DNA from 3 places in the Lysinibacillus telephonicus genome. Region 3 is predicted to be linked to each of the others. Evidence: a T-box and tRNA genes for the amino acid it is inferred to sense, from the RefSeq annotation. Region 3 holds a T-box; the other regions hold tRNA genes.
What was found. The T-box of region 3 lies ahead of proS (proline--tRNA ligase). A T-box ahead of a tRNA ligase gene usually reads a tRNA of that ligase, here a tRNA-Pro.
Positions count from the first base shown of each region.

Region 1: it has a tRNA-Pro gene. The T-box ahead of proS (proline--tRNA ligase) is inferred to sense a tRNA for this amino acid. The anticodon was not compared.
Region 2: it has a tRNA-Pro gene. The T-box ahead of proS (proline--tRNA ligase) is inferred to sense a tRNA for this amino acid. The anticodon was not compared.

Region 1 is NZ_CP155468.1:359,590-368,620, forward strand. It holds rRNA gene MKY04_RS01585 (23S ribosomal RNA) at 1-409, shown strand, start outside; rRNA gene rrf (5S ribosomal RNA) at 535-650, shown strand; tRNA gene MKY04_RS01595 (tRNA-Val) at 662-737, shown strand; tRNA gene MKY04_RS01600 (tRNA-Thr) at 743-815, shown strand; tRNA gene MKY04_RS01605 (tRNA-Tyr) at 825-908, shown strand; tRNA gene MKY04_RS01610 (tRNA-Lys) at 915-989, shown strand; tRNA gene MKY04_RS01615 (tRNA-Gly) at 1,031-1,105, shown strand; tRNA gene MKY04_RS01620 (tRNA-Leu) at 1,111-1,199, shown strand; tRNA gene MKY04_RS01625 (tRNA-Arg) at 1,223-1,299, shown strand; tRNA gene MKY04_RS01630 (tRNA-Pro) at 1,307-1,383, shown strand; tRNA gene MKY04_RS01635 (tRNA-Ala) at 1,418-1,493, shown strand; tRNA gene MKY04_RS01640 (tRNA-Met) at 1,507-1,583, shown strand; tRNA gene MKY04_RS01645 (tRNA-Ser) at 1,595-1,687, shown strand; tRNA gene MKY04_RS01650 (tRNA-Asp) at 1,706-1,781, shown strand; tRNA gene MKY04_RS01655 (tRNA-Phe) at 1,793-1,868, shown strand; tRNA gene MKY04_RS01660 (tRNA-Gly) at 1,874-1,947, shown strand; tRNA gene MKY04_RS01665 (tRNA-Ile) at 1,952-2,028, shown strand; tRNA gene MKY04_RS01670 (tRNA-Asn) at 2,038-2,112, shown strand; tRNA gene MKY04_RS01675 (tRNA-Glu) at 2,114-2,185, shown strand; gene MKY04_RS01680 (sensor histidine kinase) at 2,627-4,012, opposite strand; gene MKY04_RS01685 (response regulator transcription factor) at 4,000-4,662, opposite strand; gene MKY04_RS01690 (lantibiotic immunity ABC transporter MutG family permease subunit) at 4,693-5,448, opposite strand; gene MKY04_RS01695 (lantibiotic immunity ABC transporter MutE/EpiE family permease subunit) at 5,452-6,180, opposite strand; gene MKY04_RS01700 (lantibiotic protection ABC transporter ATP-binding protein) at 6,182-6,889, opposite strand; RNA gene ssrS (6S RNA) at 7,140-7,332, opposite strand; gene MKY04_RS01710 (YfbR-like 5'-deoxynucleotidase) at 7,526-8,191, opposite strand; gene MKY04_RS01715 (hypothetical protein) at 8,404-8,859, shown strand; gene MKY04_RS01720 (YjfB family protein) at 8,957-9,031, opposite strand, start outside.
Region 2 is NZ_CP155468.1:3,272,202-3,281,232, forward strand. It holds gene MKY04_RS15705 (TraR/DksA C4-type zinc finger protein) at 4-525, opposite strand; partial or broken gene MKY04_RS15710 (transposase) at 773-933, opposite strand; tRNA gene MKY04_RS15715 (tRNA-Glu) at 1,373-1,444, opposite strand; tRNA gene MKY04_RS15720 (tRNA-Ser) at 1,465-1,555, opposite strand; tRNA gene MKY04_RS15725 (tRNA-Asn) at 1,559-1,633, opposite strand; tRNA gene MKY04_RS15730 (tRNA-Ile) at 1,643-1,719, opposite strand; tRNA gene MKY04_RS15735 (tRNA-Gly) at 1,724-1,797, opposite strand; tRNA gene MKY04_RS15740 (tRNA-Phe) at 1,803-1,878, opposite strand; tRNA gene MKY04_RS15745 (tRNA-Asp) at 1,889-1,964, opposite strand; tRNA gene MKY04_RS15750 (tRNA-Met) at 1,968-2,044, opposite strand; tRNA gene MKY04_RS15755 (tRNA-Ser) at 2,081-2,173, opposite strand; tRNA gene MKY04_RS15760 (tRNA-Ile) at 2,189-2,265, opposite strand; tRNA gene MKY04_RS15765 (tRNA-Met) at 2,274-2,347, opposite strand; tRNA gene MKY04_RS15770 (tRNA-Ala) at 2,365-2,440, opposite strand; tRNA gene MKY04_RS15775 (tRNA-Pro) at 2,472-2,548, opposite strand; tRNA gene MKY04_RS15780 (tRNA-Arg) at 2,556-2,632, opposite strand; tRNA gene MKY04_RS15785 (tRNA-Leu) at 2,657-2,745, opposite strand; tRNA gene MKY04_RS15790 (tRNA-Gly) at 2,751-2,825, opposite strand; tRNA gene MKY04_RS15795 (tRNA-Leu) at 2,844-2,925, opposite strand; tRNA gene MKY04_RS15800 (tRNA-Lys) at 2,941-3,015, opposite strand; tRNA gene MKY04_RS15805 (tRNA-Thr) at 3,022-3,097, opposite strand; tRNA gene MKY04_RS15810 (tRNA-Val) at 3,102-3,177, opposite strand; rRNA gene rrf (5S ribosomal RNA) at 3,188-3,303, opposite strand; tRNA gene MKY04_RS15820 (tRNA-Glu) at 3,387-3,458, opposite strand; tRNA gene MKY04_RS15825 (tRNA-Ser) at 3,479-3,569, opposite strand; tRNA gene MKY04_RS15830 (tRNA-Asn) at 3,573-3,647, opposite strand; tRNA gene MKY04_RS15835 (tRNA-Ile) at 3,657-3,733, opposite strand; tRNA gene MKY04_RS15840 (tRNA-Gly) at 3,738-3,811, opposite strand; tRNA gene MKY04_RS15845 (tRNA-Phe) at 3,817-3,892, opposite strand; tRNA gene MKY04_RS15850 (tRNA-Asp) at 3,903-3,978, opposite strand; tRNA gene MKY04_RS15855 (tRNA-Met) at 3,982-4,058, opposite strand; tRNA gene MKY04_RS15860 (tRNA-Ser) at 4,095-4,187, opposite strand; tRNA gene MKY04_RS15865 (tRNA-Ile) at 4,203-4,279, opposite strand; tRNA gene MKY04_RS15870 (tRNA-Met) at 4,288-4,361, opposite strand; tRNA gene MKY04_RS15875 (tRNA-Ala) at 4,379-4,454, opposite strand; tRNA gene MKY04_RS15880 (tRNA-Pro) at 4,486-4,562, opposite strand; tRNA gene MKY04_RS15885 (tRNA-Arg) at 4,570-4,646, opposite strand; tRNA gene MKY04_RS15890 (tRNA-Leu) at 4,671-4,759, opposite strand; tRNA gene MKY04_RS15895 (tRNA-Gly) at 4,765-4,839, opposite strand; tRNA gene MKY04_RS15900 (tRNA-Leu) at 4,858-4,939, opposite strand; tRNA gene MKY04_RS15905 (tRNA-Lys) at 4,955-5,029, opposite strand; tRNA gene MKY04_RS15910 (tRNA-Thr) at 5,036-5,111, opposite strand; tRNA gene MKY04_RS15915 (tRNA-Val) at 5,116-5,191, opposite strand; rRNA gene MKY04_RS15920 (23S ribosomal RNA) at 5,261-8,181, opposite strand; rRNA gene MKY04_RS15925 (16S ribosomal RNA) at 8,633-9,031, opposite strand, start outside.
Region 3 is NZ_CP155468.1:2,318,678-2,327,708, forward strand. It holds gene MKY04_RS10975 (NRDE family protein) at 1-443, opposite strand, end outside; gene serC (3-phosphoserine/phosphohydroxythreonine transaminase) at 758-1,855, shown strand; gene MKY04_RS10985 (TRAP transporter permease) at 2,040-4,067, opposite strand; gene MKY04_RS10990 (DUF1850 domain-containing protein) at 4,064-4,540, opposite strand; gene MKY04_RS10995 (TAXI family TRAP transporter solute-binding subunit) at 4,524-5,510, opposite strand; gene proS (proline--tRNA ligase) at 5,937-7,373, opposite strand; T-box leader at 7,529-7,763, opposite strand; gene MKY04_RS11005 (methyl-accepting chemotaxis protein) at 8,055-9,031, shown strand, end outside.

The DNA of each region.
Region 1 (9,031 bases), 2.0 Mb from region 3:
TTTGGCACCTCGATGTCGGCTCATCGCATCCTGGGGCTGTAGTCGGTCCCAAGGGTTGGGCTGTTCGCCCATTAAAGCGGTACGCGAGCTGGGTTCAGAACGTCGTGAGACAGTTCGGTCCCTATCCGTCGTGGGCGTAGGAAATTTGAGAGGAGCTGTCCTTAGTACGAGAGGACCGGGATGGACACACCGCTGGTGTACCAGTTGTCTTGCCAAAGGCATCGCTGGGTAGCTATGTGTGGACGGGATAAGTGCTGAAAGCATCTAAGCATGAAGCCCCCCTCAAGATGAGATTTCCCATTACGCAAGTAAGTAAGATCCCTCAAAGACGATGAGGTAGATAGGTTCGAGGTGGAAGTGTGGCGACACATGGAGCTGACGAATACTAATCGATCGAGGACTTAACCAAAATTTTGAACGCATTCAATGTCTTTATCCAGTTTTGAGAGAACGAACTCTCAATTAAATAAAGGAACTTCGCCTAAGAGCGCAACATCCTGTTGCAACGGCGAAGCCAGCACATCCATGTGCAAGTGAAGTGATGATGGCAAAGAGGTCACACCCGTTCCCATACCGAACACGGAAGTTAAGCTCTTTAGCGCCGATGGTAGTTGGGGGCTTCCCCCTGTGAGAGTAGGACGTCGCTTCGCTTGTTTTATGTGGAGGATTAGCTCAGCTGGGAGAGCACCTGCCTTACAAGCAGGGGGTCGGCGGTTCGAGCCCGTCATCCTCCACCATATATGCCGGTGTAGCTCAGTTGGTAGAGCAACTGACTTGTAATCAGTAGGTCGTGGGTTCGACTCCTATCGCCGGCATCATTACTTGGAGGGGTAGCGAAGTGGCTAAACGCGGCGGACTGTAAATCCGCTCCTTCGGGTTCGGCGGTTCGAATCCGTCCCCCTCCACCATTCTAAGAGCCATTAGCTCAGTGGTAGAGCATCTGACTTTTAATCAGAGGGTCGAAGGTTCAAGTCCTTCATGGCTCACCAGTTTTATAATAAATTGCTAGAAAAATTTGGAGCATGCTTTTGCGGAAGTAGTTCAGTGGTAGAACACCACCTTGCCAAGGTGGGGGTCGCGGGTTCGAACCCCGTCTTCCGCTCCAAATGTGCCGGGGTGGCGGAACTGGCAGACGCACAGGACTTAAAATCCTGCGGTAGGTGACTACCGTACCGGTTCGATTCCGGTCCTCGGCACCATTTTAATTTACTATCAAGATGTAGCGCCTGTAGCTCAATTGGATAGAGCGTCTGACTACGGATCAGAAGGTTGTGGGTTCGACTCCTGCCAGGCGCGCCAAAAGATACGGGAAGTAGCTCAGCTTGGTAGAGCACTTGGTTTGGGACCAAGGGGTCGCAGGTTCGAATCCTGTCTTCCCGACCATAGAATAAAGTTGATTTTTTAATAATATAATTATGGGGCCTTAGCTCAGCTGGGAGAGCGCCTGCCTTGCACGCAGGAGGTCAGCGGTTCGATCCCGCTAGGCTCCACCAAAATTTTATTTATGGCGGCGTAGCTCAGCTGGCTAGAGCGTACGGTTCATACCCGTAAGGTCGGGGGTTCGATCCCCTCTGCCGCCACCATCTATTATAACGGAGGCATACCCAAGTCTGGCTGAAGGGATCGGTCTTGAAAACCGACAGGCGGGTTAAACCGCGCGTGGGTTCAAATCCTACTGCCTCCGCCATTTAAATTAAGTAATAAAGGTCCCGTGGTGTAGCGGTTAACATGCCTGCCTGTCACGCAGGAGATCGCCGGTTCGATCCCGGTCGGGACCGCCATTTAAAATGATGGGTCGATAGCTCAGTTGGTAGAGCATTTGACTGAAGCTCAAAGTGTCGGCGGTTCGATTCCGTCTCGACCCACCATTTTTGCGGGTGTAGTTTAATGGTAAAACCTCAGCCTTCCAAGCTGATGTCGTGAGTTCGATTCTCATCACCCGCTCCATTAGGGGCCTATAGCTCAGCTGGTTAGAGCGCACGCCTGATAAGCGTGAGGTCGATGGTTCAAGTCCATTTAGGCCCACCATAACAATATTCCGAAGTAGCTCAGTGGTAGAGCAATCGGCTGTTAACCGATCGGTCGTAGGTTCGAGTCCTACCTTCGGAGCCACGGCCCGTTGGTCAAGTGGTTAAGACACCGCCCTTTCACGGCGGTAACACGGGTTCGAATCCCGTACGGGTCATAAAAAAACGTGTAGCAATTGCTTGCTACACGTTTTTTAGTGCCTTCAGAATGAAGGGAAAGTTTGGTTAATCTTGTAATCGAGAGGTGGATATTCCTAAGGTGAATTTTTGGGGGAGAAGAAAATAAGATCCATTGTAAGATAAGTTTATCCAGTTATACAATTTATACATAAAGGAATATATCCCTTTGAGATAATATGGTGCGGTGACTTTATTAGGTTCGATTTTCTAATTATTTTTTATTCTAAGTTAATCTTCAAAAAGGGTGCCCGAAATTATTAGCTTTGGGTCACCCTTTTTTAGTTTAGTAATCGTATCAAAGCTTTTTATAATAGTTCCGAAGCTATTGGATTCTACAATGCATAATTAACCCAAGCTATTTTAAAAAAGAGAAGCTCTGGATACTAAGTGCAGCTTTGGTCTAGATCATTTTTTAAACCTTAATTTGTATGCTTATTTATTGGAATCGTTATGGTCACTTTTCCTCCACCAGATAATATATCATTATCAATTAGCAACGTCCCATTATGGTCCTGGACAATTGATTGTGCAATATAGAGTCCCATACCATGGTGATTGCCTGAGCTTCTGCTCGAATCACCTCGATAAAACTGCTTTGTAGCTTTTTTTAAATCTTTTGAGGAAAATCCACAGCCGCTATCAGATACGGTAAAATGTATCGATTCAGCCGAACCTTGGGCAATTAATTTAACCTTTCCATTGTTTGGGGTATGCTCTACGGCGTTTACAATAATGTTTAAAATCGCTCGATAAAAAAGCTCTTTATCAATAAAGATCGACTCTGGAAGCGACACCTTTTGTACATCAACATAAAGCCTTTTTTCTAGAGAAAGAGCCCTCATCTGCTTCTCTAATTCATTTAAAAAGGCATCCGTTTTAACACTGCCTTTTTCACGAACAACATTTTTCTCCATTTTCGATAAATCAATCAGTTCTTTTGTGAATTTTTCTATCTCAATTGTATTTTTCAAAATATAGTCATTATATTGCCTTTGTCTATCGTTTAGCACAGTGCTCTTTAAAAGTTCAGCATTTCCTCGAATAATTGTAATGGGTGTTTTAAGATCATGGGCTAGGGCGGAAATTTGTTCTCTACGTGTCTGTTCTAACTCCCACTGTTGTTTCAATGAAGTATATAATGCATCTTTCATCTGCTCAAATGAAACAGAGATGTCATCTATTTCACGAATTCCCGATGGCTTAATAGTAAAATCTAAATTTTGATTTTGTATTTTTTCAATCGCTTCTTGTAAACCCATCATTTTTTTCTTCAGCTTTCTTCCAAAATGAACTGAAAGAACCGTCACTAGAACCACAATTCCTACAATAAATAATAGGAAGGCAAATAATTGTGGATTTGGCAGGTACTTTCTTAAAGCAGCCGAATGATATTCGGGCACTAATCGGTATCTTAATATACAAATCTCGTTTTCACGTTCTATATACGAATAATATTGAGTGTTATCTCGTTTTTCTCCATTTTGCATCAATTCCCAAGCATGTAAGGCTTCCTTTCTTGTCAGATTGCCTGATAAAAATTCTCCTTGTTTTGAGAAAACAGCGTAGTCAACGAGCTCTGGAATAATATCTGGTGTGACAGAACCGTTTGAAGCAATAAGATTTTTAGATAATGAAATTTGGTTTTCCGCATAATTCGCTGGCAAAATAATATTAGTAGAAAAAGCGAATAGAAATAGACTGAGCAGTAGTGCTACTAAAAGAATAGTTCCAAAACATAAGAAAAGAAGATATCGGAGAAAAAACATGTGAAGACGTGTTCCTTTCCTCGGTGTTAACGTCTCCATTTATATCCAATCCCCCAAACTGTTTCAATTACATCAACGTCAAAGGTATGTAGCTTTGAGCGAATATTTTTAATATGCTCCGTAATTGCAGTGCTGTCGCTTTTCCCGTCATATCCAAAAATCGTTTCGTAAATTTTCTCCTTGGAGAAAACTTGTCCTCTATTACGTGCTAGAAATTCGCATATTTCATATTCGCTTTTTGTTAAAATAACTTTTTCGCCATTAACAAATAACTCTTTGCCAGCGAGATTAAAATGAATTTTATCCGCATACAGAATACGGCGTTTTTCTCTATTTTCCCGTCTTAAGTGAGCATTGACTCTTGCACGCAGCTCACCGATGCCAAAAGGTTTCGTAATATAATCATCTGCACCGATGCCAAGACCGTACATTAAATCTTCCTCCATTGATTTAGCTGTTAAAAACAGGATAGGACAATCAACAGCATGGCGGATTTGGCCACATAAAGTAAAACCATCTATATCTGGCATCATTACATCTAATAAAATTAAATCAAAAGCACCAAGATCCATTTTATATACTTCTGTTACATCCGAAATAATTGTTACTAGATGATTTTCTTCTAATAATGCGTTTTTTACCAACATTAAAATATCTGTTTCGTCATCTACCGCTAATATCTTTGCCATACTTCATCCCTTTTCAATCTCTTACTCTATTTAACTAACAGATTTTCTGCCTTCCCATTTCCAAAACCATATACACGACAGTGTAAATGCAATTAATGTTCCACAAACACAAGCAATGATACCAGTTTTAAGTCCAGTTTCTAATATAGATGGCTCAGCGCCTGACCAATGTAGTGACCATAATGAAACAAAATGACCTCCCCATCCATAGGGGATAAACGACCATATTCCATCACCTAGTCCTGTAAGTAGTAAAGCGACTAAAAGCGATTCAACAATACCAAGGCCAATTGAAGCACCTTTGCCAAAATGAAGACTAACCACAAAATGTAAAACATATATAAATACATGACTAATAAATAAAATGCAAGCTGCTATTACATAGAATCGAAAATCAAAGAAATTTTCATGTAATATCCCAATAAAACCAATGCCAAAAATCCCAATGGACATAAAAATTGCTCCGAAACTAAACATTAATAAAAGTAGGAGTTTGCTAACGAACCCCAATATTTTAATTTTAGTAGAAGTGAGCATTTCCTGAAAATGTCCTGCGCCAGCCTCTTGTTCTGACACCATCGCACAAACTAATCCGATTATTATAGGATATCCGCAAGTAAGTGCCTGCAAATAGGCTATAACTTTGTCACTATAATTCCACGGTGAATATGAATAGTATGCTAAGAATAGCATCGATACAATGATTGGCACAAGAAAATGAATAATTAAAAATGGTGTTCTTTTCGTTTTTAAAAATTCAGATTTAAGCAATCGTATTAATACCATGTGTTATTTCGCCTCCACTTTCTGGAACCAACGTGCAGTAAGGAGGCTAACTATAGCAAACAATGCTAAACTTATTAGTAATCCCGGTAGTATAACTCCTGAGCTTGATAAAGTACTCCCCTCTGGAACAGGGAGGCCATTTGGTAAAATTCCAAGTGTAGGACACATTAAACGTGCAGAAATAGCAAAGGGGTAACTATACCAAAACTCGCTATCGGCAAACACTACAATCCCAACTACATTGGCAACAATATTGATTAAGATAGCCATATAGGTTCCCAATTTAGCTGCAAGGAATAAACAAAGAGGGATTTGCCATAAAAAAGTTAAGAAAATGATCAAACTTCCTACTAGACTTTTGGAGATTGATAAGCTATTCCCAAAAATCCATCCTCCTGCAGTAATTCCCACCAAAAAAATAATTGTTATTAGTAAAAGCCAAGCACTACATGCAAGAATTTTACCAAACCAAATCTTTTTTAGGTCAAGTGGTAATGCGAGAACGCTATGATATTTCAATTTAGCATCTTTCTCTATTACCAATGCACAACATAATGTAAGGGTGCCAGGTAGAAGTAGTACATACCACCAATTATAAGCACCTGTTTGAAAAAAACTTCCTCCCATTAAACCGGCACTCATAAGCAGTGTCACTATGGGTGCAAGCCAAAGTAATTTTGGAATAAATGTTTTCTTCCATTTTAATCTTTCAGCTTTGATGATAGAAATCATGTTATATGCCTACCTTTCTATTAGCAGACACAACCTGCATAAATAGTGACTCTAATTCCTGTCCACGTGGAGCAATCCCTTGATAACCTAATTTTCCTCCAGCTATGATGCCGATTTCATCAACCACCTGCTCAACTTCAGATAATATGTGGCTTGACAAAATAACTGTAATACCGTGTTTTGGAAAAGATCGAATGAGTCCTCGGAGCTCTTGAATGCCAATTGGGTCTAGACCATTTGTTGGTTCATCAAGAATTAAAAGCTTTGGATTGTTTAATAAGGCTATAGCTATTCCTAAGCGTTGTTTCATTCCGAGAGAAAATTGCCCAGCCCGTTTTTTTCCGGTATTAGTCAAATCGACAATCTCTAATACTTCATCTATCCGCTTTTGTGGCAGTCCAAGGGCAATTGTTCGCACCTTAAGATTTTCTCTTGCTGATAAATTGTCATATAGTGGCGGTGTTTCAATTAATACGCCAATGTCCTTTAAATTATCTCGAGTCCATTCCTTACCGTTAAAATATATTTCTCCTGCACTTGGGCGTAACATGCCCGTAATCATTTTTAAAGTTGTTGATTTCCCTGCACCATTTGGACCTAATAATCCATAAACGGAATTCCGAGGAATCTCCAACGATAGATTGTCTACAATTTTTTGCCCCTTAAAACTCTTACAAAGACAATTTGTTTTTAAAATAATATCTTTCATAGTAGTCATCATCCTTTCGATGAATCTATGGTAAAAAGTAATTATAAGGATTTCATAAGGATGGAAAAATTTTATAAAATAATTAGTAATTTAATGGAAGATATTTTACTTTCTTTATCATAGTTGTGAGGATAAAAGGGGGGAGTGGGGTGTAAGTTTTTACTAATTTTCCGAAAATAGTAAAACCAAAAAAAATTCCCTCTTCAAGGTTGAAGAGGGAATGGCTAAAGCCTTGCTATACATTATGTATGGCAAAGCCGCCTTGCCGTAATTATTAATAGAAAGTTTTAAAACCACGACTCCACCAGGTGGGTGCTCGCAGAATAGTTCCTGTATATCGTCATTCACCGGAGTGTGACGCCCGCCATTCCCTATTCGATTAAAACTCCCTTTTACAGTTCAAAGGTTAAAACTTAATATTTGTACGAACAACGCAGCTTTAATGTTATATTAAACGATTATGGATAACAGTGCAAGTAAGTATCTTTTAAAGAAAAAGTCAAATAATTAATACGGTTTTTGGCAATATAATATATGGTTACAAAGCATTTTTTTAAATAATAGTATAGTTTTCAAAAAATGCTCAGTCTTTATACCAAAATAAAAAGCCTTCCTTCAATAGGAAAACTTTTGCGGCTAATCTATTTTATTTAAGATTTCATTTGTTAATGCGGCAATGTTAATTTGCGTTTCTTCGCGCATGACGTCAATCAAAATTTCATCACGAAAATATTTGACGCTTACTTCAAGGGGCATTTGCAGCAGCTTTTGTAAAGCTTGTTGATACATAATTACAAATTCTTTATCTGTATTGCCACGTTTTAACTCTGCAAAAGACTCATAAAATTGATCTAATTTATCCGCAAATTCAAGAAGACGACCTTCAATTGTAGCATCTTTTCCTTCTTTCATTCGATTGAAAAAAACATCCTGGAAGTCGGGGGGTATTTCTTCGCGTATAAATTTTTCCATCATTTTTTCTTCAACATGAGCAAGCATTTGTTTTAATTCGACACTCGCATGTTTTACAGGTGTTTTAATGTCTCCGATAAATACCTCAGCAAAGTCATGATTGATTGTTTTTTCATATAATGATTTCCAATCTACTTTAGCTCCGTGCATTTCTTCAAGTGTACCGAAAAACATCGCATATTGAGACACTTTCCATGAATGGGCTGCAACATTATGTTCCTCAAATTTGAAGCGTCCTGGGGCACGGAAAATACGTTCTAAATCATTTAGGCTTGTGAAAAACTTATGAATTCCTATAATAATCACTCCTAAGTATAATGATGTAAGCATTTCGTATGCTTCCTCTTAATCATATAATGATTCTTAGTTTATTTGGGGTGTTTTACAAACAAATAACATGTGATTAACAAATAACAAATATTTAATTTATAGAATATGCAAGTATTGTTAAAAAGGCAATAAAATATTCCCAAAACAAATAAAGTGTCATTGTTTCCTCAAAATTTAAGCGTTTTCATGATGGTATACTTGTGGTATCTGCAATGATTGGACGTGAAATTAGAATGGTATACACTTTCTTTTTATATACACATATATTAAGCGCGATAATATCAATTGGTCCGTTATTTGCACTATTGCTTATTTTGAAGAAAATGGATAGCTTAGAAGAGTCGCAGCTATGGGGATTTGTACAATTGTTTCAGTCTATTATTACCATTATTAAACATGCGGGTCATGTTCTAGTTATTTCAGGTATCATTTTGATTATTCTCAGTGGTTGGACGTGGACAACTTCATGGGTTGTGTTAACTATATTAGTAATGCTTGGATCTATTATCTTTTTAGCGCGGGCATTTAAACCTACAATACATACTTTTGGGACAACTGACTTTAATAAAGAGATTTTTATAATAAAATTGAGAAAATCCACTTGGCTGTATATTTTTTTGTTATTGGTTATGTTGTGGTTTATGGTAGCAAAACCTGAACTTTGGTAAAAACTTCTCTTAATGGCATGTTGTAAGTAGATGATATATCCGTTCATTTTTTAGAAAATAAAAAGACCCTTGATTTAAATCAAAGATCTCTTTTAGTTTAAACAGATATATCAATTGTGTTTCCTTTGTAAGGATGTACAGCAGTTTGTTCAGGCATATCGTTTAGCATTTT
Region 2 (9,031 bases), 950 kb from region 3:
TAATTATTGTAGCCGATCACGAATTGATGTTTCTTGGTTATTTTGATGAATAATCTCTTGTGGTACATCTTGTGGACTATCTGAAGAAGGAAATTCTCCAGAACCATCTTCGAAATCTACTGTTTTTAAAGATTTATGTGTTAGCTCATCCATGATTACCTCTTCTACAGGTCTTGTTTCCATATCAATTTTCTCCTGGCTATGCTCTTTACAAGTTAATGTAGACGGCACAGCCTCTAGTCTTTCAAAAGATATTTCCTTATGACAAACCTTGCATTTACCATATGTCCCATCGTCAATTGCCTTTAATGCTGCTTCTATTTTATCTATACTTTCTTGTTTATAGTCATCCATTGCATATTCTGTTAGCTGGATAGTTAAATCAGAAGCATTGTCTCCTGGGTGATTATCATAATTCGATAATTCAGTTCGGTCTATATCATCATGTGTTTCTATTCCCTCTTTTAAGTCCTTTAATTCTTCTAATAATTGGTTTTTCAATTGTTCGATTTGTGATTGATTCATGTCATTTCCTCCTTCTACGTATCATTAATTTTTGCTTAAATTAGTTTTTTCAAACGTAGAAAAATTGAAAACTGCATAAATTCTGAAATACAGTAATATCAAAAAGCTAATTTAATTCTCTTTAGTGATGAAACGTATCATAATAGTTTATTAAAGAGGATTAAAAATCTTTTTAAATTTATATTTTGTACAAATTAAGTTTTTTAGACTCTTTGTCAATAGGCGGGGCTGACATCATTTCCCACCCCTATCCAATAACGTTTTCAATATTTTCATAGTGATGTGTTAATAGTAATTTTGCACGGAAACGCTTGAAACTTCTAAAAGCCAAAAGCGTTTCGTTTTATTACCTTAGTTAAACTCTTACACAAATCCATTTGAATAATTAAATACAAAGCTATTTATGATAAGACATGTATTAAAAACGGTCCATAGTAAATAATTCGGTAGATTAAACAATTTTACAATAAAAAAATCTCTAAATATATTTTACTAAAGTTGCTGTGGCAAAAGATTAAGATAGGAGTTAAGTGAAATATGAATTCTAACATAAATTTACCTGGACTTAAAGAAACAAAGAAATAAGAGAAGGACAATATATTATCTATTTTGATATCTTTGAAAAAACATTGTCGTCTTACATGGGGGAAAGAAACGCAGCGTGTTCATAATTATCGAATCCAAATAAGCATTTAAAAGTCATGGTGTGAAAAACTATATTTATTAAAAAACGCCGTTATATCTATACCCCATTGGTAATCAGGTATAGGGATACATCTTGCTTTTCTCTTATTCTTCAAAAAAAAAACACTCTCAAGATATTTAATATCTTGAGAGTGTTTTTTGATGACCCGTACGGGATTCGAACCCGTGTTACCGCCGTGAAAGGGCGGTGTCTTAACCACTTGACCAACGGGCCAAACGCACAAAAACTATGTATGGCGGAGAAGGAGGGATTTGAACCCTCGCGCCGGTTACCCGACCTACACCCTTAGCAGGGGCGCCTCTTCAGCCTCTTGAGTACTTCCCCATATGGCTCCGAAGGTAGGACTCGAACCTACGACCGATCGGTTAACAGCCGATTGCTCTACCACTGAGCTACTTCGGAATATTGTTATGGTGGGCCTAAATGGACTTGAACCATCGACCTCACGCTTATCAGGCGTGCGCTCTAACCAGCTGAGCTATAGGCCCCTATTGGAGCGGGTGATGGGAATCGAACCCACGACATCAGCTTGGAAGGCTGAGGTTTTACCATTAAACTACACCCGCGTTAATGGTGGGTCGAGACGGAATCGAACCGCCGACACTTTGAGCTTCAGTCAAATGCTCTACCAACTGAGCTATCGACCCATTTTAAAAATGGCGGTCCCGACCGGGATCGAACCGGCGATCTCCTGCGTGACAGGCAGGCATGTTAACCGCTACACCACGGGACCTTTTGGTTGCGGGGACAGGATTTGAACCTGTGACCTTCGGGTTATGAGCCCGACGAGCTACCGAACTGCTCCACCCCGCGATAATATAAATGATAGTAATTATTAGATTAAATAAATGGCGGAGGAAGAGGGATTCGAACCCCCGCGCGGTTTAACCCGCCTGTCGGTTTTCAAGACCGATCCCTTCAGCCGGACTTGGGTATTCCTCCGTTTTATTATTCTAATGGTGGACCTTGCAGGACTCGAACCTGCGACCGGACGGTTATGAGCCGTCTGCTCTAACCAACTGAGCTAAAGGTCCTTTAAAGATGGCGGCAGAGGGGATCGAACCCCCGACCTTACGGGTATGAACCGTACGCTCTAGCCAGCTGAGCTACGCCGCCGGGATCCTTATTATGGTTGGTGGAGCCTAGCGGGATCGAACCGCTGACCTCCTGCGTGCAAGGCAGGCGCTCTCCCAGCTGAGCTAAGGCCCCATAATTATTATTAAAAGTTCACTTTATTCTATGGTCGGGAAGACAGGATTCGAACCTGCGACCCCTTGGTCCCAAACCAAGTGCTCTACCAAGCTGAGCTACTTCCCGTATCTTTTGGCGCGCCTGGCAGGAGTCGAACCCACAACCTTCTGATCCGTAGTCAGACGCTCTATCCAATTGAGCTACAGGCGCTACATCTTGACATGATTTTTATAATGGTGCCGAGGACCGGAATCGAACCGGTACGGTAGTCACCTACCGCAGGATTTTAAGTCCTGTGCGTCTGCCAGTTCCGCCACCCCGGCACATTTGGAGCGGAAGACGGGGTTCGAACCCGCGACCCCCACCTTGGCAAGGTGGTGTTCTACCACTGAACTACTTCCGCATGTGCTTATCTTTTAGATGCGGGTGAAGGGAGTCGAACCCCCACGCCTTGCGGCGCTAGATCCTAAGTCTAGTGCGTCTGCCAATTCCGCCACACCCGCATATTTTATTAAAACTGGTGAGCCATGAAGGACTTGAACCTTCGACCCTCTGATTAAAAGTCAGATGCTCTACCACTGAGCTAATGGCTCGAAAAATGGTGCCGGCGAAAGGACTTGAACCCTCAACCTACTGATTACAAGTCAGTTGCTCTACCAATTGAGCTACACCGGCTTTATGGTGGAGGATGACGGGCTCGAACCGCCGACCCCCTGCTTGTAAGGCAGGTGCTCTCCCAGCTGAGCTAATCCTCCTGGGCTATATGCCTAGCAACGTCCTACTCTCACAGGGGGAAGCCCCCAACTACCATCGGCGCTAAAGAGCTTAACTTCCGTGTTCGGTATGGGAACGGGTGTGACCTCTTTGCCATCATCACTAGACTATTTTATTTAAGGACAAGATTTATAATACCATATTTGGTCTATAATTCAAGCTTTTTTTAAAATTTATTTTCAAAAAAATATGACCCGTACGGGATTCGAACCCGTGTTACCGCCGTGAAAGGGCGGTGTCTTAACCACTTGACCAACGGGCCAAACGCACAAAAACTATGTATGGCGGAGAAGGAGGGATTTGAACCCTCGCGCCGGTTACCCGACCTACACCCTTAGCAGGGGCGCCTCTTCAGCCTCTTGAGTACTTCCCCATATGGCTCCGAAGGTAGGACTCGAACCTACGACCGATCGGTTAACAGCCGATTGCTCTACCACTGAGCTACTTCGGAATATTGTTATGGTGGGCCTAAATGGACTTGAACCATCGACCTCACGCTTATCAGGCGTGCGCTCTAACCAGCTGAGCTATAGGCCCCTATTGGAGCGGGTGATGGGAATCGAACCCACGACATCAGCTTGGAAGGCTGAGGTTTTACCATTAAACTACACCCGCGTTAATGGTGGGTCGAGACGGAATCGAACCGCCGACACTTTGAGCTTCAGTCAAATGCTCTACCAACTGAGCTATCGACCCATTTTAAAAATGGCGGTCCCGACCGGGATCGAACCGGCGATCTCCTGCGTGACAGGCAGGCATGTTAACCGCTACACCACGGGACCTTTTGGTTGCGGGGACAGGATTTGAACCTGTGACCTTCGGGTTATGAGCCCGACGAGCTACCGAACTGCTCCACCCCGCGATAATATAAATGATAGTAATTATTAGATTAAATAAATGGCGGAGGAAGAGGGATTCGAACCCCCGCGCGGTTTAACCCGCCTGTCGGTTTTCAAGACCGATCCCTTCAGCCGGACTTGGGTATTCCTCCGTTTTATTATTCTAATGGTGGACCTTGCAGGACTCGAACCTGCGACCGGACGGTTATGAGCCGTCTGCTCTAACCAACTGAGCTAAAGGTCCTTTAAAGATGGCGGCAGAGGGGATCGAACCCCCGACCTTACGGGTATGAACCGTACGCTCTAGCCAGCTGAGCTACGCCGCCGGGATCCTTATTATGGTTGGTGGAGCCTAGCGGGATCGAACCGCTGACCTCCTGCGTGCAAGGCAGGCGCTCTCCCAGCTGAGCTAAGGCCCCATAATTATTATTAAAAGTTCACTTTATTCTATGGTCGGGAAGACAGGATTCGAACCTGCGACCCCTTGGTCCCAAACCAAGTGCTCTACCAAGCTGAGCTACTTCCCGTATCTTTTGGCGCGCCTGGCAGGAGTCGAACCCACAACCTTCTGATCCGTAGTCAGACGCTCTATCCAATTGAGCTACAGGCGCTACATCTTGACATGATTTTTATAATGGTGCCGAGGACCGGAATCGAACCGGTACGGTAGTCACCTACCGCAGGATTTTAAGTCCTGTGCGTCTGCCAGTTCCGCCACCCCGGCACATTTGGAGCGGAAGACGGGGTTCGAACCCGCGACCCCCACCTTGGCAAGGTGGTGTTCTACCACTGAACTACTTCCGCATGTGCTTATCTTTTAGATGCGGGTGAAGGGAGTCGAACCCCCACGCCTTGCGGCGCTAGATCCTAAGTCTAGTGCGTCTGCCAATTCCGCCACACCCGCATATTTTATTAAAACTGGTGAGCCATGAAGGACTTGAACCTTCGACCCTCTGATTAAAAGTCAGATGCTCTACCACTGAGCTAATGGCTCGAAAAATGGTGCCGGCGAAAGGACTTGAACCCTCAACCTACTGATTACAAGTCAGTTGCTCTACCAATTGAGCTACACCGGCTTTATGGTGGAGGATGACGGGCTCGAACCGCCGACCCCCTGCTTGTAAGGCAGGTGCTCTCCCAGCTGAGCTAATCCTCCTGGGCTATGTATAGTGAGAGTTTTTCATTCTCTCAAAACTGGATAAAGACATTGAATGCGTTCAATTGTTTGGTTAAGTCCTCGATCGATTAGTATTCGTCAGCTCCATGTGTCGCCACACTTCCACCTCGAACCTATCTACCTCATCGTCTTTGAGGGATCTTACTTACTTGCGTAATGGGAAATCTCATCTTGAGGGGGGCTTCATGCTTAGATGCTTTCAGCACTTATCCCGTCCACACATAGCTACCCAGCGATGCCTTTGGCAAGACAACTGGTACACCAGCGGTGTGTCCATCCCGGTCCTCTCGTACTAAGGACAGCTCCTCTCAAATTTCCTACGCCCACGACGGATAGGGACCGAACTGTCTCACGACGTTCTGAACCCAGCTCGCGTACCGCTTTAATGGGCGAACAGCCCAACCCTTGGGACCGACTACAGCCCCAGGATGCGATGAGCCGACATCGAGGTGCCAAACCTCCCCGTCGATGTGGACTCTTGGGGGAGATAAGCCTGTTATCCCCGGGGTAGCTTTTATCCGTTGAGCGATGGCCCTTCCATGCGGAACCACCGGATCACTAAGCCCGTCTTTCGACCCTGCTCGACTTGTAGGTCTCGCAGTCAAGCTCCCTTGTGCCTTTACACTCTACGAATGATTTCCAACCATTCTGAGGGAACCTTTGGGCGCCTCCGTTACCTTTTAGGAGGCGACCGCCCCAGTCAAACTGTCCACCTGACACTGTCTCCTACCCCGCTAAGGGGTATGGGTTAGAATTTCAACACAACCAGGGTAGTATCCCACCGACGCCTCCCTCGAAGCTGGCGCTCCGAGTTCTCTGGCTCCTACCTATCCTGTACAAGTTGTGCCAAAATTCAATATCAAGCTACAGTAAAGCTCCACGGGGTCTTTCCGTCCTGTCGCGGGTAACCTGCATCTTCACAGGTACTATAATTTCACCGAGTCTCTCGTTGAGACAGTGCCCAGATCGTTACGCCTTTCGTGCGGGTCGGAACTTACCCGACAAGGAATTTCGCTACCTTAGGACCGTTATAGTTACGGCCGCCGTTTACTGGGGCTTCAATTCAGAGCTTCGTGATGCCACTAACCCCTCCTCTTAACCTTCCAGCACCGGGCAGGCGTCAGCCCCTATACGTCACCTTACGGTTTTGCAGAGACCTGTGTTTTTGCTAAACAGTCGCCTGGGCCTATTCACTGCGGCTCTCTCACGAGAGCACCCCTTCTCCCGAAGTTACGGGGTCATTTTGCCGAGTTCCTTAACGAGAGTTCTCTCGCACACCTTAGGATTCTCTCCTCGACTACCTGTGTCGGTTTGCGGTACGGGCACCTCCCGCCTCGCTAGAGGCTTTTCTTGGCAGCGTGAAATCAGGTACTTCGCTCATACGAACTCCCCATCACAGCTTGGCGTATTAGGAAGCGGATTTGCCTACTTCCACGCCTTACTGCTTGGGCGCGCATAACCAACAGCGCGCTTACCCTATCCTACTGCGTCCCCCCATTACTCAAACGGCGGGGAGGTGGTACAGGAATATCAACCTGTTGTCCATCGTCTACGCCTGTCGGCCTCGACTTAGGTCCCGACTAACCCTGAGCGGACGAGCCTTCCTCAGGAAACCTTAGTCATACGGTGGATGGGATTCTCACCCATCTTTCGCTACTCATACCGGCATTCTCACTTCTAAGCGCTCCACCAGTCCTTCCGGTCTGACTTCAACGCACTTAGAACGCTCTCCTACCACGTGCATCAAGATGCACATCCACAGCTTCGGTGAATCGTTTAGCCCCGATACATTTTCGGCGCAGCGTCACTCGACCAGTGAGCTATTACGCACTCTTTAAATGATGGCTGCTTCTAAGCCAACATCCTGGTTGTCTAAGCAACGCCACATCCTTTTCCACTTAACGATTACTTTGGGACCTTAGCTGGTGGTCTGGGCTGTTTCCCTTTTGACTACGGATCTTATCACTCGCAGTCTGACTCCCGTGTATAAATATCTGGCATTCGGAGTTTGTCTGAATTCGGTAAAGCGAGATGCCCCCCTAGTCCAAACAGTGCTCTACCTCCAGTATTCTTAATCACGAGGCTAGCCCTAAAGCTATTTCGGAGAGAACCAGCTATCTCCAAGTTCGATTGGAATTTCTCCGCTACCCACACCTCATCCCCGCACTTTTCAACGTGCGTGGGTTCGGGCCTCCAGTGAGTGTTACCTCACCTTCACCCTGGACATGGGTAGATCACCTGGTTTCGGGTCTACGACCACGTACTCATTCGCCCTATTCAGACTCGCTTTCGCTGCGGCTCCGTCTTCTACAACTTAACCTTGCACGTAATCGTAACTCGCCGGTTCATTCTACAAAAGGCACGCTATCACCCATTAACGGGCTCTAACTACTTGTAGGCACACGGTTTCAGGTTCTATTTCACTCCCCTCCCGGGGTGCTTTTCACCTTTCCCTCACGGTACTGGTTCACTATCGGTCACTAGGGAGTATTTAGCCTTGGGAGATGGTCCTCCCGGATTCCGACGGAATTTCACGTGTTCCGCCGTACTCAGGATACACTCAAGAGGGAATGAACTTTCGACTACAGGGCTTTTACCTGCTCTGGCGGACCTTTCCAGATCGCTTCGCCTAATTCATTCTTTTGTAACTCTTGTATTGAGTGTCCTACAACCCCAAGAGGCAAGCCTCTTGGTTTGGGCTCTTCCCGTTTCGCTCGCCGCTACTTAGGGAATCGAATAATTTCTTTCTCTTCCTCCAGGTACTTAGATGTTTCAGTTCCCTGGGTATGCCTTCATGACGCTATGAATTCACGTCAAGATACTGTTCCATTACGAACAGTGGGTTCCCCCATTCGGAAATCTCCGGATCAAAGCTTACTTACAGCTCCCCGAAGCATATCGGTGTTAGTGCCGTCCTTCATCGGCTCCTAGTGCCAAGGCATTCACCGTGCGCCCTTCATAACTTAACCTAATTGCGGCTTCCGATACACATCATATACTTTCGTCAATTTCACTCGTTCGAATCCTCACGTACATAGGTACGCTCCGGTCCTCACTCGTTCATTTCCTTGTACTGCTCGTGTCTCGAAACCCTTGAAGTTAGTTACAGCTTTTCTATAAAGAAAAGACTTAAGAACTTACAATAAATTTCTTGAACTTTGTTTGTTTCAATGTCGTTTTATCCAGTTTTCAAAGAACAAATTACTAAATTGAAGATAATTCATTTATATGAACTCTTCAAAACTGAACACAAAACGTTAATGTTGATTAAGCCAAGCTTAATCATTCCGTATTGTCTAGCTTCAAACACCAGCTCGTACGCTGATTTCGCGCCTTCGTTCGAAAACAGGTTTTCGACTCAGTCGCTCCAATCCGCTACCTTAGCTAAGCGGTGTTTTCCGCTTTTCGACAAATCCTTAGAAAGGAGGTGATCCAGCCGCACCTTCCGATACGGCTACCTTGTTACGACTTCACCCCAATCATCTGTCCCACCTTCGGCGGCTGGCTCCTAAAGGTTACCTCACCGACTTCGGGTGTTACAAACTCTCGTGGTGTGACGGGCGGTGTGTACAAGGCCCGGGAACGTATTCACCGCGGCATGCTGATCCGCGATTACTAGCGATTCCAGCTTCATGTAGGCGAGTTGCAGCCTACAATCCGAACTGAGAACGGTTTTATCGGATTGGCTCCCCCTCGCGGGTTGGCAACCGTTTGTACCGTCCATTGTAGCACGTGTGTAGCCCAGGTCATAAGGGGCATGATGATTTGACGTCATCCCCACCTTCCTCCGGTTTATCACCGGCAGTCAGATTAGAGTGC
Region 3 (9,031 bases):
TTTAAAGAATAGTTACTTAAACTATGAGTTCCTGGTTGGATTTCATTAATTTCGTCTAATATATTGTTGTAATGCATTAGTTGATTTCCATCACCAACTAATACATTATAGCCCCCATATAGTTCTCTACTGTTTTTTAATTCATCTATAAATTCTTTATTTGAACGAGACTCTGATAAAAACATTCTAACGATTTCTCCGCGAGATTTAGTTCTTTCAGGCAGGCTGGGATCACGAAAGTTAGTTATCGCAGCGAATCTACCTTGTCTCGAAACACCGAGCCAAGTCCCCATTTGCAATAAATCACGTCCTGCTAAAATATTTGGTTCATCATCCCAAAACCCAGCCCTCTTTGTAGGTCGAGCATAGCTTTCATCCCGATTTGCAACTACAATTAATTTATACAATGGATGATCCTGAAAATGAAAATTAATAAGACACATATGTTCTATATCCCCTTATGGCTAAATTTCTCTTAATATAACACTTCTCTCCTCCTGTAAGGAAGAGTACTAAAAAATAAACCAATATTTTAAAGTTGACATACATGCTATTCTTTTCTCCCTTTTAATTTAAATCATCAAATTTTTATAGACTATCTTTTTTGATTTATTTTTTTGTTAAAAAATTCTTCATTTACGTACAAAGAAATTCAAAATATCAAATAATTCATCATTTTGTATAAATTTTAAACCGCTAGTGCGGAAAAGAGTATATAATCAAATATATAGATTATTTTCTTCAAGGAGTGTTCAATGTGAATATAACAAATAATCGTGCTTATAATTTCAATGCAGGTCCTTCTGCGTTGCCACTAGAAGTACTTGAAAAAGCACAAAAAGAATTAGTAAATTTCAACGACACTGGTATGTCAATTATGGAATTAAGCCACCGCAGCAAAGATTATGAGGCGGTTCATAACAATGCGATTTCTCGATTAAAATCATTATTTGCAATTCCAGATAATTATGAAATTGTCTTTTTACAAGGTGGAGCAAGCCTACAATTTACAATGGTGCCAATGAACTTTTTAACTGCCGATAAAACAGCTAGCTATGTATTAACCGGTTCATGGTCTGAAAAGGCGCTAAAAGAAGCGAAATTATTTGGACAAACTGGAGAAGCAGCTAGTACTAAAGAGAATAAATATCGTAATATTCCATCAATAGAAGAGATTAAATTCAACTCTGATGATGCATATGTTCACATCACTTCTAACAACACTATTTACGGTACTCAATGGAAGGAATTTCCGAGCACTGGAGATGTACCATTAGTGGCGGATATGTCTAGCGATATATTTTCTAGACCAGTAGATGTAAGCAAATTCGGAATTATTTATGCTGGTGCACAAAAGAACTTAGGTCCCTCAGGTGTAACAGTTGTTATTATCCGTAAAGATTTACTTGAAAAAGCAAATACTAATATACCGACAATGCTGAAATATACGACTCATGTCGATTCAAATTCTTTATATAACACTCCTCCAACATTCGGTATTTACATGTTAGGCGAAGTTTTAAAATGGATTGAAGAAATAGGCGGACTAGAAGCGATTGAGAAGCATAACGAGGAAAAAGCAAAAGTAATATATGATGTAATTGATAATAGTAATGGTTTTTATACAGGTCATGCTACTGTAGAATCACGCTCATTAATGAATATTACTTTCCGAGTTGCAGATGAAGAATTAGAAAAACAATTCTTAGTTGAAGCAAAAGCTGCTGGATTTGTAGGGTTAAATGGTCACCGTTCTGTTGGTGGATGCCGTGCTTCTACATATAATGCAGTTCCATTCGAAGCATGCCAAGCACTTGCAAACTTCATGTTAGATTTCCAAAGAAAACATCAATAAGAAAAAAATCGACTCACGTTTGAGTCGATTCAGACTGTAGACAAGCTCGAAAATTTTGAGATTATCTACAGTCTTTTTTTACGATTGAATAACTTGTACAAAGCTTGAAGCTGCTATTGATTTTTCAAGAACTACTATACTTATCATTCTTGCATTTTTCTAAGTTTAATTAATTCAATCTCTTTTAAGCAGCGGAAACTGTCTTCTTTTTTATCTTTTTATTTTGAACATAATTCATTACAAAAACCGCAAGTACAATTACAGTACCAATAATATCTGTAATTGGCTCTGGTATTAGCATCAATAGTGCTCCAACTCCAAGCACTATTCGGATAATCATATTTAAATGTGTTGCGAAATATCCTTCAATTGCAGCTCCAATACCTATTACACCAACAATTGAAGTCAACGATACGATGATGATATCTGCTATGGATGCCATCGGGAAATCAACTGCGTTCATTGGAAGACCAGATGGATTAATCATTAGCATTGCAGGTTCATAAACAAATAAATAAGGAACTATGAAGCCTGCTAACGATAATCGAACAGAAATCATACCCGTTTTCATCGGATCTCCCCCTGCAAGTCCTGCGCCAGCAAATGAAGCAAGTGCTACCGGAGGCGTGATATTAGCGAAAATACCAAAGTAAAATACAAATAAATGAGCGACAAGAATTGGAACGCCAAATTCAGCTAGTGATGGCGCTGCCATTGTTGCTGTTATAATATAAGCTGGAATAGATGGAAGACCCATTCCTAAAATAATCGATGCAATCATCGTTAAGAACAAAGTTAAGAATAATGATCCTGCACCAAGATTTGTAATAGCAGCTGTAAGCGTTGAACCAAAGCTTGTTAAGTTTACTACACCAATAATAATCCCTACAACACCACAGGCAACAATTGTTGATAGAGATTGTTTTGTACCATCTTCCAAGGCAGATAAGATATCTTTAAATGACATTCTAGTATTCTTTTTTAACGCTGCAACTACAATAGTTAACACAATTGTATATAAGGCAGAATATGCAACAGGAACACCAGAACCAAGGAATATAACGAGACCAACTAAAGGTATTAGTAAGTGTCCTCCTTCTTTAAATACCTCTTTTACACGAGGCAGATCTGGTTTTGGAATACCTTTTAAGTTTGAGCGACCTGCGCGGAAATGTACTTGCATTAATACCCCTAAGAAAAATAGAACTGCTGGAAGTGCTGCAGCAAGAGCAATGGTACCATAAGAAATACCAGTAGTTTCAGCCATAATAAATGCACTAGCACCCATTACTGGCGGTAAGATTTGTCCACCTATGGAGGAACTTGCTTCAACGGCACCGGCAAAGTTCTTTTCATAACCTATTTTTTTCATTAATGGAATGGTAAATGCACCTGTTCCTACAACGTTTGCTACTGCGGAACCATTAATACTACCCATAAATGCACTTGAAATAACTGCTACTTTAGCCGGACCACCTTGTTGATGTCCCGCAAGCGCTAATGCTAAATCATTGAAAAATTGTCCCATTCCGGATTTCGCTAAAAATGCACCAAATAATATGAATAAGAAGATATATTGTACAGAAGCACCAATAGCTGTTGAGAACAAGCCTTCTGTTTTTAAATATAATTGACCGAAAATATCACCAAGATCGAAGGGGCGAGTCATTAGCATATTTGGAAGCCATGAAACATGGCTAAAAAAAGGATATGAAAGGAAAATAAGTGCTAGAATTGGCAATACCCAACCAGTTACACGTCTTGCGCTTTCAAATACCAAAATGACAGTTAAAATCGCCATAATAATATCGACTGTGTTTGGAATTCCCCCTCTTTCAGTCATAATTGCTTCATATTGGGCGAATAAATATACACATGATAAAATACTAAGTGCAAATAGAATCCAATCATAAAATGGAACTTTTGTTCGATCTTGTTTTTTATATGTTGGATAAATTAAAAAACAAATAGCTAATGCAATGAGTAAATGTACTGTCCTTTGTAATAATGTTGGAAGAGGATTGTATGTTGTATATACATGGAATAAGGAAAATAATATTCCTAATGCAGCAATAAAAATAACAATTGTTTTATTATTAAATTTTCGAACATTAGAATCTGTATCATATTTTTCTAATACTTTTTTAACATTTTCTTCCGAAATTTCATCAACGAAAACTTTCTTTGATTCTATATCTTTTACAACGCTCATAACTTCCCTCCCAATAATAATTCCCATAGATAAATTCGTCTGATTGTGATATGTACAACGTCATAATCATTTGCATAATTATAAATGGGAATTTCACGATCCTCACTAATAATCGTTGTTTCAACATTTTCTGAAACAGTTAAATATAGTTCTGGATAGCGTATGTCCATTTTCATTTTGACAAATCCATCTGTTAGTTCTGTATCTTTAGCTATACTCGGTACACCTGCACCAAATGTTTTAAAGTGGGTTTCCAATAAAAGTATTTCATTCCCTTGTTGTTCATATGTTTCGATCCATTCTTCTTTCTCAACAGAGTGAATCCATTTTAATTGAAACGAATCTTCTAATAAAAAATATGTTCGGTCCTCAAATTCGAACACAAATACAGGAATCTTTATAAAAAAAATGGCAAGGAGTATAAGGACCCCTATACCCCATAACCATCTTTTCTTATTACTTTTGTTCGTCATAGTAACGTTGTGCTCCTGGATGTAAAGGAGCGATTAAACCTTCTTGAGCTTTCTCTAATGTAATTTCTTTTGCAGCTTGGTGAGAGTTTGCTAACTTATCTAAGTTTTCAAAGAATGCTTTCGTTAATTTGTAAACATCGTCTTCGCTTAAATCATTTCTAACAACTAATGCATTTGGAACAGCAGCTGTTTTAATCGGTTCTTCATTTCCGTATGTTCCAGCTGGAATTTCATAAGAGATAAAGTATGGATGTTCTTTTGCAATTTCTTCAACATTTTCAGATTCAATTGACACTAATGTAATTCCAGTTGTTTCAGATAGTTCTAATACAGAAGCGTTTGGTAGACCACTTGTTAAGAATGCCGCGTCAATTGTACCAGCATTTAATCCATCTGCCGCTTCAGCATAACCTAAGTAATCTACTTGAATATCATCATAAGTAATACCATGTCCATTCAATAAAGCGCGGGCGTTTAATTCAACACCTGAGTTTTGGTCACCTACCGCAACACGTTTCCCAACTAAATCTTCTATTGTTTCAATACCAGAATCTTTTTTGGCAATAATTTGAACTACGTTTGGATATAAATTCGCAATCTGCGAAACATTTTCAATTGGCTCTTTAAAACTTTCTTCAGCATTAATTGCTTGTGATAAAGCATCACTCATTACAAATGCCATTTCAATTTTTTCTTGAGACATCAAATTTAAATTTTCTACAGATGCCCCAGTAGTTTGAGTTCTTGAGTTAATACCGAATTCAGTTGAGTAAATTTCCCCCATAGTTGTACCCAGAATATTGTAGGGTCCAGACGCCCCACCAGTAGCAATTGTCACAATATTTGTTTCTAACCCATCCCCTGAACTTTCATTTGAAGTGCTTGGCTCATTTGTAGTGCCAAAATCACCACCACATCCTACTAAAAATACTGATAATGCTATTGATGAAAATAATGCAGATTTTTTCATATATTAGCCCCCCTTGTTTGAATGAAAACGGATACAAAATATGATAAAATAATACCCATTCATCAAAAATTTTACAGTAATGTTAACAAATTGTGAAATTTTTGAGTAACTAAAATATAAGATATATGAAACTGAAAATCAATATTATATTTTAAAAATTAAAACAATTTGAATAATATAAAAGAAATATAATGATAGTATAACACTATTTTTGATAATTATTTTTGAGTTTTAGTTGATTTATATTATTTTTTTAAGTCTAGTAGATTAATGATTTCCCTCGTTTTACTCCAATTTTATAAGAATCACATATACTACATTAGTTTACATAATAATATTATTAAAAATCTGCATTAAAAAAAGAAGGGGAACCAAGACACTCCCCTTCTCTCTATTATATTTATTAAATACTTCTGCTTAATTTTATTAATAAGCTCTTCCAAACCATACTGTGTGTCTTGCTTCTTTTCCACAATTGATGCAAGTATGTTTTTCAGTTGGTGGGTTGAATGGAATGTTACGTGTTGTGAATTTAGTTTCTTCTTTAACATGTTCTTCACATGCATCATCACCGCACCATCCAGCTAAAACCCAACCTGGAATTGTTCCGTTTTTCTCAGAATCAGTTAAATGTTGTTGTAATTGTTCTAAAGAATCAATATGAGTATGTGAGTTAGCGTCACGGAATGCTTTAGCTTTATCATATAAACGTGTTTGCATAACTTCAAGCTCTTTTTCGATTGCTTCAACCACAGAAGCTAACTGAACAGTTTGCTTTTCAGCTTCATCACGAGCTTTTAATAATACTTGATTGTTTTCTAAATCACGTGGCCCAAGCTCGATGCGTACCGGTACACCTTTTAATTCCCACTCGTTAAATTTGAAACCTGGCGATTGGTCTGAATCATCAAGACGAACTCGGATACCTTTCGCTTTTAATGCTGCAAAAATTTCGTCTAATTTCTCAATAATTGCAGGGTTCTTTTTCCATGGCCCAACAGGTATTAAAACAACTTGTGTTGGAGCAATTTTTGGTGGAAGAACTAGACCTTGTTCATCACCATGAACCATAATAACTGAACCGATTAAACGTGTTGAAGTTCCCCACGAAGTTGTATGAACATGAACATGTTTATTTTCTTTGTTTAAATATTTAATATCAAAGGCTTCAGCAAACTTTGTACCTAAATAGTGAGATGTACCTGCTTGAACCGCTTTCCCGTCTTTCATCATTGCTTCTATTGAATATGTGTCAACTGCCCCTGCAAAACGTTCAGATGGTGTTTTTTGACCATCATATACAGGAATCGCTAGGAAACCTTCTACTACTTCTTTATAGATGTTTAACATCTGCATTGTTTCTTTACGAGCGTCTTCTTCATCCACGTGAGCAGTATGTCCTTCTTGCCATAAGAACTCAGAAGTTCGGATAAATGGAAGAGTTTTCTTTTCCCAGCGGAAAACGTTTGCCCATTGGTTAATTAACAGTGGAAGATCGCGATAGCTTTTAATCCAATCTGAGTATAGGTGCCCGATCATTGTTTCCGAAGTTGGACGAAGAGCAAGACGTTCCTCTAATTGCTCTCCTGCTGCTTCTGTTACCCAAGGAAGTTCTGGTGAAAATCCTTCGATATGATCTTTTTCTTTCTGGAAGAAAGATTCAGGTATTAACATTGGGAAATATGCATTACGGTGACCAGTTTCTTTAAAACGGCGATCCATCTCCCCTTGGATATGTTCCCATAATTCGTAGCCATCTGGTTTGAAGGCAATACAACCGCGAACTGGTGTGTAATCCATTAAATCTGCTTTTTGAATTGTATCAATGTACCATTTTGAAAAATCATTTGTTTGTTGAGACATATTTATTCCTCCTAAAAACTTTTTACAATTTAGACCTTTCATTACCCTATTTAAAGCATAAAGATAGTCGTTTCATAAAATTGGTAGTTAGTCTTATTTTCACCATATTCACTGCTATTAAACGTAAGCAAATAAAAAGCACAAAGCGTCCTCAAGCAAAGGACGTCTTTGTGCTGAATCGACGTGGTACCACCTTAGTTCGGCCATTGCTTTCTTCAATTAAAAAGATAGCGCTTATGGCCCTCTATCGTTATGTAACGGTAACGACTCGGTTAGTTTTTCTAACTTCTCCGTGATAGGGTTCAATAAGAAGCGGTGATATAGCTCTCAGCAACTGCTACATTTTCTGTTTCACAATTCTTATTTACTTGGTCACATCATTGATTTTATATTTCTTATAATGTATCAAATAAAGAAGAATAATACAATGTTGGTAAAAGAATTTTTATCAAAAAATTAATGGAAACTTTTAATTTCTATCAAATAAAGTTACCAACCATAAACAATATTAAATCCTTTAAAAAGCTATTCCCAAATAATAGTAAATTATATGTAATAAAGTATTATATTGATCTTCAAATATTTTAATTTTCACTATAATTTATACTTCTGAAGTCATATTTAATAAGACTCATACGAAATGGTAATATTATATCGAAAACATATGGGAGGTGTATATTATTGAAATTATCAATTAGATGGCGAATTATTGCAATTGTACTAGTAATTATTGTACTCGGCCTAGGTTCTTTAGCAACTATTAGTTCATTAACAATTTCTTCAAAAACAGAAGAAAGTGTTGTAAATCAGAGTGGGATTATAGTTAATCAGTTATCAAACTCTATTACAACTTTTTTGGATGGATATGAACAAAGCATGAAAAAAATGTCTGCTTCGCCAGAAGTGCTAGATTATTTTAAAAACTCTACTACATATAACGATGCAGCGGATATAAAGTTCCGAAGCGAGCTAGCTACATACCTTTCTGTTTATAATGGAGCCTCTTCGATTTATTTCACAGACGGTGATAAAATTATTACTGAACCACATTTTGATGAAATTTTTGATTTAGATGTTCATTCCCGTTCATGGTTCAATGATGCAATTGCTAATCCAGATTCCTTTATTTGGTCTGCTCCATATATCGACTCTTCTACCGGTCAATATGCAATTGCTGGTTCAATAGCTGTAAAAGAAGGCAATGAGGTTGTAGGTGTATTAGGCGTTGATATTCTATTATCAAGCTTAACAGAAATGATTTCTTCAATTGACTTAGGTTTTGAAGGATATCCTGTTATTCTTGATGCAAGTGGTACAGCTATTGTTCATCCATCTAAATTCGGTGAAAATTTAAGTTCAGAAGAATATGTTGCATCAATCCTTGCTGATTCAAATCAAACAAGTAATCTTGAAACATCTGTTGATAATGAAGAATCGGTATTAGTTTATAATAAAATCCCTGAAATTGGCTGGACTGTTGCGGCTATTTATAATGTAGATAATTTACAAGAAAATGCTCAAAGTATTCAACATATTATTCTTTTATTTACAATTGTCATCTTAATTATTACATTTATTGTTCTATATTTCTTTATTACTAAAACCATTAAACCAATTTCTACATTAAGTTCTTTAATGGGTCAAGTATCAAACGGCGA